4 regions of the Bacillus sp. DX3.1 genome follow, and region 1 is predicted to be linked to each of the others. Evidence: riboswitches for the same ligand, from Rfam matches in the RefSeq annotation. Region 1 holds a riboswitch; each other region holds the start of a gene.
What was found. Region 1 has a riboswitch for lysine ahead of lysA (diaminopimelate decarboxylase). Riboswitches for the same ligand answer to the same signal wherever they lie in the genome.
Positions count from the first base shown of each region.

Region 2: linked by a shared signal. The riboswitch ahead of QRE67_RS04540 (amino acid permease) and the one ahead of lysA (diaminopimelate decarboxylase) in region 1 are both predicted to bind lysine.
Region 3: linked by a shared signal. The riboswitch ahead of QRE67_RS14100 (amino acid permease) and the one ahead of lysA (diaminopimelate decarboxylase) in region 1 are both predicted to bind lysine.
Region 4: linked by a shared signal. The riboswitch ahead of QRE67_RS08480 (aspartate kinase) and the one ahead of lysA (diaminopimelate decarboxylase) in region 1 are both predicted to bind lysine.

Region 1 is NZ_CP128153.1:1,386,694-1,388,905, forward strand. It holds gene QRE67_RS06925 (DUF3888 domain-containing protein) at 519-914, shown strand; lysine riboswitch at 1,003-1,184, shown strand; gene lysA (diaminopimelate decarboxylase) at 1,366-2,212, shown strand, end outside.
Region 2 is NZ_CP128153.1:923,256-925,467, forward strand. It holds gene QRE67_RS04540 (amino acid permease) at 1-1,306, opposite strand, end outside; lysine riboswitch at 1,460-1,641, opposite strand; gene QRE67_RS04545 (NADP-dependent glyceraldehyde-3-phosphate dehydrogenase) at 1,873-2,212, opposite strand, start outside.
Region 3 is NZ_CP128153.1:2,866,862-2,869,073, reverse strand. It holds gene QRE67_RS14100 (amino acid permease) at 1-1,358, opposite strand, end outside; lysine riboswitch at 1,471-1,664, opposite strand.
Region 4 is NZ_CP128153.1:1,701,187-1,703,398, reverse strand. It holds gene QRE67_RS08485 (transposase) at 47-307, opposite strand; lysine riboswitch at 949-1,135, shown strand; gene QRE67_RS08480 (aspartate kinase) at 1,367-2,212, shown strand, end outside.

The DNA.
Region 1 (2,212 bases):
GTGACGGTTCTAGTGACTTTATCCCGCTATTTGCGAGCAATAATACCTCCACTTCAAAATTCGGCAGGAAGCAAAGAAGTTAGATGGGGATAAACTGCCCGTAAAAGCTCGATTGGTGAAGATTAATGATCAATGGAGGATGAAGAAAACACCCACTGATCAAAGTTTCACTTTATATAAATACAAATTAAAAAACCGACATAAAACCCCTCTTTTTAGGTAGGAGAGAGCATCCGGCCATGCATAGAAGCGGTTATCCTTTTCCTGCCCGATGCGAAGTGAAAACAAAGAGAGAAAACGAGTGCAGGTCACCTGTTGTTCTCCATAGCCGCGGCTTATATGTCGAAAAATCAAAATGGATTTATATATATATACGAACTGTCGTGTATCTTTATGATTATTATACTATGTGTACTATTATACGAAAACAAAGCAGAGTTGTGGACGATTTTTATAAGAATTGGTTAGAAAAATTGAAAAAGGAGACAATAACAATATCGTATGATACGGAGGTTATGATGAAAAAGTTATTTTGTTTCATATGTAGCGGTTTCTTTTTATTTTCTACTCCTACAGTTTTTGCTGCACAATATACTCCGCCATTATTGGAAGATGCTCTTTATTCTGTGTTGTTTCCACAAATAAACGCAGCGATTCAAAAGCAATATGGGAAACAAAAACCATATGATTGTCCAAAGATTGTTAGTATGAAAAAACTGTATAGCGGTACATATTTATTTCGAACAGTAATTGAAGTAACGAAATATGAATCAGGTGCAGGGGGAAAGATACTCCCGCCATTTGAAAAAGTGAGTATTACATTTGAAAATGATGAGGGAGAGTGGAGCGTAAAAAAAATAGATGTAAAACGCTTACCAAACGATACGAAGTTAAATTGCAAAAAAGTAATTTAAAAAATTGTTTGACAAATAATTTATTCGTTTGGTATTCTTAAAAGCAACAAAAGATGTTTGAAAATTAAATAGACTTACCTCATCTACTCTCAAAGGTAGAGGCCGCAATAGGAAAAAGTATGCTATAGGAGATTCAGTGGAATCCATGATCATAGTTTGAAAGGGACTATTGCCGAAATATATGGATGACCACATCATTCATATATTGGGACTATGTTGAATAAATGTAGTACTGTCATAAGGTTTATCTTATGGAGAGCTATTTGGAGATGTTGATGCGGTTTCTTATTTGAGAAGATGACAACTCGTTTATTTTTTCATGATAGATTATTCCTAATAAGAAACGCGTGTGAACATTGTTCCGCGCGTTTTTTGTTTATCTAAAAGCGTGCTGCAATGATAGAAAAAGATTGGGGTAATAAGTTTTTGAGGAAATAAGGGAGGAATTTAAATGTATTTACACGGCACAAGTCGAATCAATGAGCAAGGGCACTTAGAAATTGGGGGATGTGACACGACGCAGTTAGCAAAAACATATGGGACACCACTTTATGTATATGATGAGGTTTCCATTCGTGAAAAATGTCGTGCATTTCACCGCGCTTTCCAGGAAAGTGGGTTCTCTTACCAAGTAGCATATGCAAGTAAGGCGTTCTTGTGCATGGAGATGTGCCGAGTAGCTCATGAAGAAAAAATGTCACTAGATGTTGTTTCTGGAGGAGAGTTATATACTGCATTGCAAGCTGGTTTTCCAGCAGCACGTATTCATTTTCATGGCAATAATAAAACAGAAGAAGAAATGGTTATAGCTTTGCAAGCAGATATTGGTTGTTTTGTTGTAGATAATTTCTTTGAATTAGAAGTTTTACATGATTTAGCGGAGCAGCATGGGAAAACTGTAAATATATTAATTCGTGTTACACCAGGAGTGGAAGCACATACACATGAATACATTACAACAGGGCAAGATGATTCGAAATTTGGTTTTGGTGTTTCAACAGGTCAAGCTTTGCAAGCGATCAAAATGGCACTAGAAAAATCAAATTATAACGTGTTAGGTATCCATTCACATATTGGTTCGCAAATTTTTGAAACAGCAGGGTTTGTTCGTGCAATTGAAGTATTGCGTAGTTTCCTAGAGGAGCTAAGAGAACAAACTAGCTATACGGTGAACGTATTAAATGTTGGTGGCGGTTTTGGTATTCGATATACGGAAGGAGATACACCACTTACACTTGAGACGTATGTGCAAGCTGTAACAACTGCAGTGCGAGAACAATTTACTGCATGTGAGTATC
Region 2 (2,212 bases), 460 kb from region 1:
CGGCTCCTGTTTTGATGACCCATAGTGCATATACAATTGCTATGGTCGCGACAATACCATCCATAATGCGCGTACCTTTTTCATTTTCATATGTTTCACCAGTTGCGACGAGTTTTAATTGGAAGATTGGTGAAACGAGATATGGAATTAAGTAAGCCAGCGTTGATACGGTAATAACAAATGTATACGCTTCGGCAATCGTTCCTGATAGTGTTGAGAATAAGAACACTTGCGACATAATATTTGTTAGTCGCAAGGAATGAATCGGACTTCCCTTTTTGTTTGTTTTTGCAAAGAATGAAGGGAAGAATCCTTCTTTTGCTGCTTGATACGGTACTTCTGAGCTTAATAAAATCCAGCCTAGAATGGAACCGAATAAGGAAGTAAGGGCAAGAAGTGCCATTAATTTCCCACCACCATGTCCCATTGCAGCATTTAATGCATCTGCTAATGGACGTTCAGAAGTTTGTAATTTATCAATGTGAAGAACACCCATTGTTAAAATGGTAATTCCTAAATAAATTCCTACTGTTAAGAGTAAGCCCGTTACAGTTGCTCGTTTCACAACTTTGGGGGATACAGCGCGATTCGATAATAATACAGCTGATTCGATCCCAATAAATGCCCACAATGTTGTGAGAGCGGCTAAGTTTACTTGTGAAAGTAGTCCATGTGAAACGCCTTCTTTATCGATCATCGCTGTATACCATTGACCAAATTTTGAGGCTTGAAATGCAAATAATGTCACAACGATGAACAGAAGGAATCCAGTAACTTTCGTTGTTGTTGCTAAAAAGTTTAATTTTCCAGCTCCATTTACACCGTTTGTTAAAATCAAATGTGTGCCCCATAGCAAGAAAGAACAGATGGAGAACGTAATGAGTTTTCCAACTTCAATATCAAAAGAACCAATTGAAAATAAAAGACGCGTATCTTTCATAATTGGGAAGAAAAGCGATAAGTAACCCGCAAAAGATGTAATAATAGCAACGTTACTCGCCCAGTTTGCAACCCAATAGCCCCAAACCATGCTAAAACCAGCCATTTTTTTCTTTTTTGGTGATTTGAATAAAGCGTATGCGTGACTTTGTGGCCCTGTTGTTAAATCAGGACGACGAATTGCTAAATTACCGAAAACAAGCGCTAGCATTAAAACACCAAATCCTGTTGTTAACCAAGCTAACGTAACGCCGAGCGGGCTAGCTGTTTGTGCCAATGTACTTGGCACCATAAAAATACCAGCGCCAACCATGTTACCGACAACAAATGCTGTCAGTACCCAAAAGCCCCATTTTTTCTGTTGCATAAAAGAATACCTCCAAAGTTAGTATAACCAAGTCAAGCGAGGAGATATGTATGTCTTCCGAAAAAGGAAGAAAAGCAAGTTCCATACAAAACAAAAAAAAGCACGTGGAATTGTCGTTACGCGCTTTCTATCTTATAAGAAACCCACGACATACCTCTCGATAGCTCTCCACAAGCAAAATGCCTGTGACAGTTCTGCACCTATTCAATGCAGACCCAGCAAGAATGTACAGTGGGTACTTCTTACTTCGGCAACCATTCCTTTCTCATTCGTTCATCAATGCCACTACATTTCCCGAAATGATACTCTTAATGACTGCAACCTCTACCTCACCGAGATACGAATGAGGATTTTATGTATAAAGTTAACGTAATCAAGGGTAACAAATGTATTTTTATTCGTCAATGGATATAGTAATAATCAGACTATGGTGAACACTTTGTCATTAAGAGCAGGAAGGAAAGCTTTATATTATTGTTGTGTTTTCGTGTTTCTACAATAAAAAAGAAGCTGATAGCCAAAAGTCCACGACAAGTGGTCTCTTGGCTCAGCTTCTATATGAAAAATTATACTAAGTTTAGTACAGTTACTTTCTCGCGTGTCATAGATTCAAGGCTCTTGCGAATACCTTGTGCACCCATACCAGAACCTTTTACACCGATGAATGGGAAGTGGTCAGGGCCACGCTCTGTACGTCCGTTAATTTGAACGGAGCCAGTGTCGATTTTGTTTGCAATTGCAAATGCTTTATTAATATCTTTTGTGAAGACACTTGCTTGCAGACCAAATTCTGATTTATTGGCAATTTCAATTGCTTCTTCATCAGAAGAAACGCGAATGATTGGAAGAATTGGGCCGAATGGCTCTTCCCAAGCAACTTTCATTTCTTCTGTAACATTGTCAATT
Region 3 (2,212 bases), 1.5 Mb from region 1:
CCGTTCCAATCAATGGATTCTCCTGTAAACGCTCCGTAGTTTTGTCCTAGGATAACAATGGAGCAAAGTACAAAGGCGAAGATAGGACCAAATGGGAACCATTTAGCTTTGTAAGGTAAATCTTTTAAATCTTTCCCTTGTGCGATATATGCTTTTCGGAAACGATAATGACTGATTGCAATTCCGATCCATGCGATAAAGCCTGACATTCCAGAAGCGTTTAGTAGCCAAATATATACAACACCGTCACCGAATAAAGAAGCTAAGAAAGCAACGCAACCAACTAAAGCCGTCGCAATTAATGCGTTAACAGGTACACCGCGGCTGTTTAATTTTCCTAAAAATTTCGGTGCTTTACCTTCACGAGCTAAATTCCAAAGCATACGAGCGGAAGCATACATGCCAGAGTTACCAGCAGAGAGAACAGCAGTTAAAATAACAGCGTTCATAACCGATGCGGCAAATGCAACACCTGCTTTTTCAAATACAAGTGTGAATGGACTTACCGTTACATCACTTGCTGCAAGACTTTCATTTGTATATGGGATTAATAGACCGATTACAAGAATTGCGAAGATATAGAATAAAAGAATACGCCAAAAGATCGAGCGAATTGCTTTTGGAATACTACGTTCTGGATCTTCTGTTTCACCGGCTGCGACACCTAATAATTCAGTTCCTTGGAATGAAAATCCAGCTGCCATAAATACACCTACGATTGCCATGAAACCACCGTTAAATGGTGCATCAGCAATTGTGAAGTTTTCAAAACCGACAGGTTCACCGCCCATAATGCCAAAGATCATCATAAATCCAACAATTAAAAAGATAATAACAGTTGCCACTTTAATGAGTGCAAACCAGTATTCTGCTTCTCCAAAGCCTTTTACAGATAAATAATTTAAAAGAAACATAATGACTAAACAAATGCCACTCCAAAGTAAAGAAGGAGTATTTGGAAACCAAAACTTCATAATTAATGTTACAGCTGCAAGTTCAGCGGCAATTGTAATGGCCCAGTTGTACCAATAGTTCCATCCAAGTGCAAATCCAAGTGATGGATCGACAAATTTTGTTGCATATGTGCTAAATGAGCCTGCAACAGGCATGTAAGCAGCTAATTCAGCTAAGCTTGTCATTAAAAAGTAAACCATAATTCCAATTGCGGCGTATGCTATGAGAGCACCACCAGGTCCTGCAGTGTGAATGACACCACCGCTGGCAAGAAATAGTCCGGTACCAATTGTACCGCCGAGAGAAATCATTGTAAGATGGCGAGATTTCAATCCACGCCGTAGTTCACCTTGTCCTTTGGCGGATTGATTTGTAGAGGTAGATTGTTTTGTAGCGCTATTCATGTTCAACACTCCTTTTCTTGTAAGATAGGAAGGAGCGGGGGAGATAAATACAAAAAACCACCAAAGTAGTTTGGCGGAACGTTTCACAAATAACCACCCCATCATACCCTTCCGTTAAGATAGCACCCCACGTTTACACGGTAATTTGTAAACGTGACAGTTCTGTTCCTGTTTGGAGACAGCCCCAGCCCAATACTTCCAGAGAAGAAGTACAAACTTCGGCAGCTTTTCCTTTCAAACGGGTTCATTGACATTCTCTGTGTCTCAGCCGTTCTACTATTAAAAGCCGCAACCTCTACCTCATCGGATTGATGAGGATTTGTTTATTGCTATGATTTTTGATATATGGCAATTGTAATGACTTTCTGAAAATATTGCAAGGTATTTTGTAGGAAAAAATCAAAAAAGATCGGTTATTGTATAGGAAACGTTTTCAAAACTCCACCCGAACCTAGTATTATGTAAAAAATTTTAAAAAAGAATCGAAGAAAAACCCTGTTATACAAATATTTCGCAAAAAAACATGAAAAACCCTTCTGAATTAAGAGAAAATTCAGAAAATTAAATTCGACATTATTTTACATGATGTCTTCTATAGGAACGATATGTTAACAATGTAGGGAAGGAAATTGGTGAATTTGAAGTATAATTTCTATGAAATATTAAAAATATGTAAATGAAAATAAAAAGTAAGCAAACCATATGTCTGCTTACCTTAATTTCGTATATGTTTCTAAATAAATCCATTTTGATTTTTCGACATATAGCTGCGGCTATGGATAACAAAAGGTGACATGCACTCGTTTTCTCTCTTTGTTTTCACTATGTCTGGGCAGAAAAAGGATCTGATCGCT
Region 4 (2,212 bases), 310 kb from region 1:
ATATTTCCGCTAAACTTTTTTAACATACTTTCTATTATTTGGTTCATCACCATAAGTTGTAGTTGACATGTTTGAATAAGCTACCAGTTTCAAGACGAATTCGCAATTTGAATCGTTCCATGTTGCGATAGCCGTAATCTCGACGCTTGAGTAGCTTGATTTTATTGTTTGTTCCTTCTGTAATCCCATTTGAATAAGGATGGATGGCACAGGCAAGGAATGCTTCTTTTCGACTCAAAAGTGTTTTCGCAATCTTCCTCATAACGGCACTCGGTCCAAATGTGAAGCTGTCAAACCATTGTTGAATGCGTCACTCTGCCATGCAGTTTATCCAGCTTTTCAAAGCAAAACGGAGGTGCTGAAGGGATTTTGTATTTACATAATCCGTCTTAGCAAAAGTTGAGTTATTTATAAAGTGAAACTTCAATCAGTGGGGGTTTTCTTCATCCCCCACTGATTATTAACCCGCAAATAGCGTATGTAAAATCACCGTTTCTCTTTAGTACGCTTGATTTACAAGTGCTTGCTTAATATTATGCATAGTGAAGAAATATTCATTCCCCTATTAGCTTAGGATATGCATAGAAATTTCTTATTACTCTATATATCCATTTTGATTTTTCGACATATAAGCCGCGGCTATAGATAACAAAAGGTGACCTACACCCGTTTTCTCTCTTTGTTTTCACTATGTCTGGCGCAGGAAAAGGATCTGACCGCTTCTATGCATGAACGGATGCTCTCTCCCACCTAAAAAGAAAGGTTTTATGTCGGTTTTTTAATTTGTATTTATATAGTTCAGCTTCTCAGTGATAAACCTATTATTTTTTCAATAATAATAGGTTCAATATTCTGAATATTAATGAACCACTTGATTTCCTGAAATATTTTCATTATTATAAAACAAATGTTACCAATAACTTCATAAACCAAACACTCTCGCCCAAAACGTGAGATAGAGGTTGCAACGCTTATAAGTATTCTAAAGGAGACACAGAGATGTCGATGAATTTAGAAGAAAGGAAGTGTTGCCGAAATTGATAAGTTTCTCTGCACATATCAATTGGGGCTGTTTTCGAATAGAAACAGAACTGTCATATATACAGACGTGTATGTATGAAGAGCTATCTACAAAAAAGAGATATCACATTTTATATGATATTCCCTTTTTTGGCGGTTTTTTTATTAGCTCCTTTTTCTGTTTCCCTTTTCCTGTAACAGCACCATCCTCACTTATTTGAGATGGTGTTTTTTTATTTTCTTTCCGGTAACTACAGGAATAAAGGGGATTTCTAGATTTCTCTCTTATGTGTTGTCACACCTTTCCTGACCTTTTAACAAATATGGACGAAAGAAGGAATATGCAATGGAAACGATTGTTCAAAAATTTGGTGGTACTTCAGTCGGAAGTATTCAGCGCATTCAACATGTAGCAGATTTAATCATTGAAGAATATGAGCGAGGGCACGGTGTTGTCACTGTTGTCTCCGCAATGGGGAAAAGCACCGATGAATTAGTTTCACTAGCTACTGCTATTACGGAAAATCCTAGCAAACGTGAAATGGACATACTTCTGACAACTGGTGAACAAGTAACCATTTCCTTATTAACAATGGCACTACAAGCAAAAGGTTATGCGGCAATTTCACTAACAGGATGGCAAGCTGGTATTACAACAGAATCTGTACATGGTAGTGCACGGATTACTGATATTAACCCAGAACGCATTCAATCATATTTACAAGAAGGAACAATTGTAATTATCGCTGGTTTCCAAGGATTAAGTGAAGAAAAAGAAATTACAACACTTGGCCGCGGTGGCTCTGATACAACTGCCGTTGCATTAGCTGCTGCACTTAAAGCAAAAAAATGCGATATTTATACAGATGTAACAGGAGTTTACACGACCGACCCACGCGTTGTAAAAGACGCTTATAAACTAGATGAAATTTCTTATGATGAGATGCTAGAACTGGCAAATCTCGGTGCTGGCGTACTTCATCCACGTGCAGTTGAATTTGCGAAAAATCATAACGTAATATTAGAAGTTCGCTCAAGTATGGAACAAGAAAACGGAACAATCGTAAGGGGAGAATGTAACATGGAACAACAATCAATCGTAAAAGGTATTGCATTTGAAGATAATATTACACGCGTAACTATTAAAGGATTAGAGCAAGGCTCACTTGCAACCATCTTCTCTACATTAGCT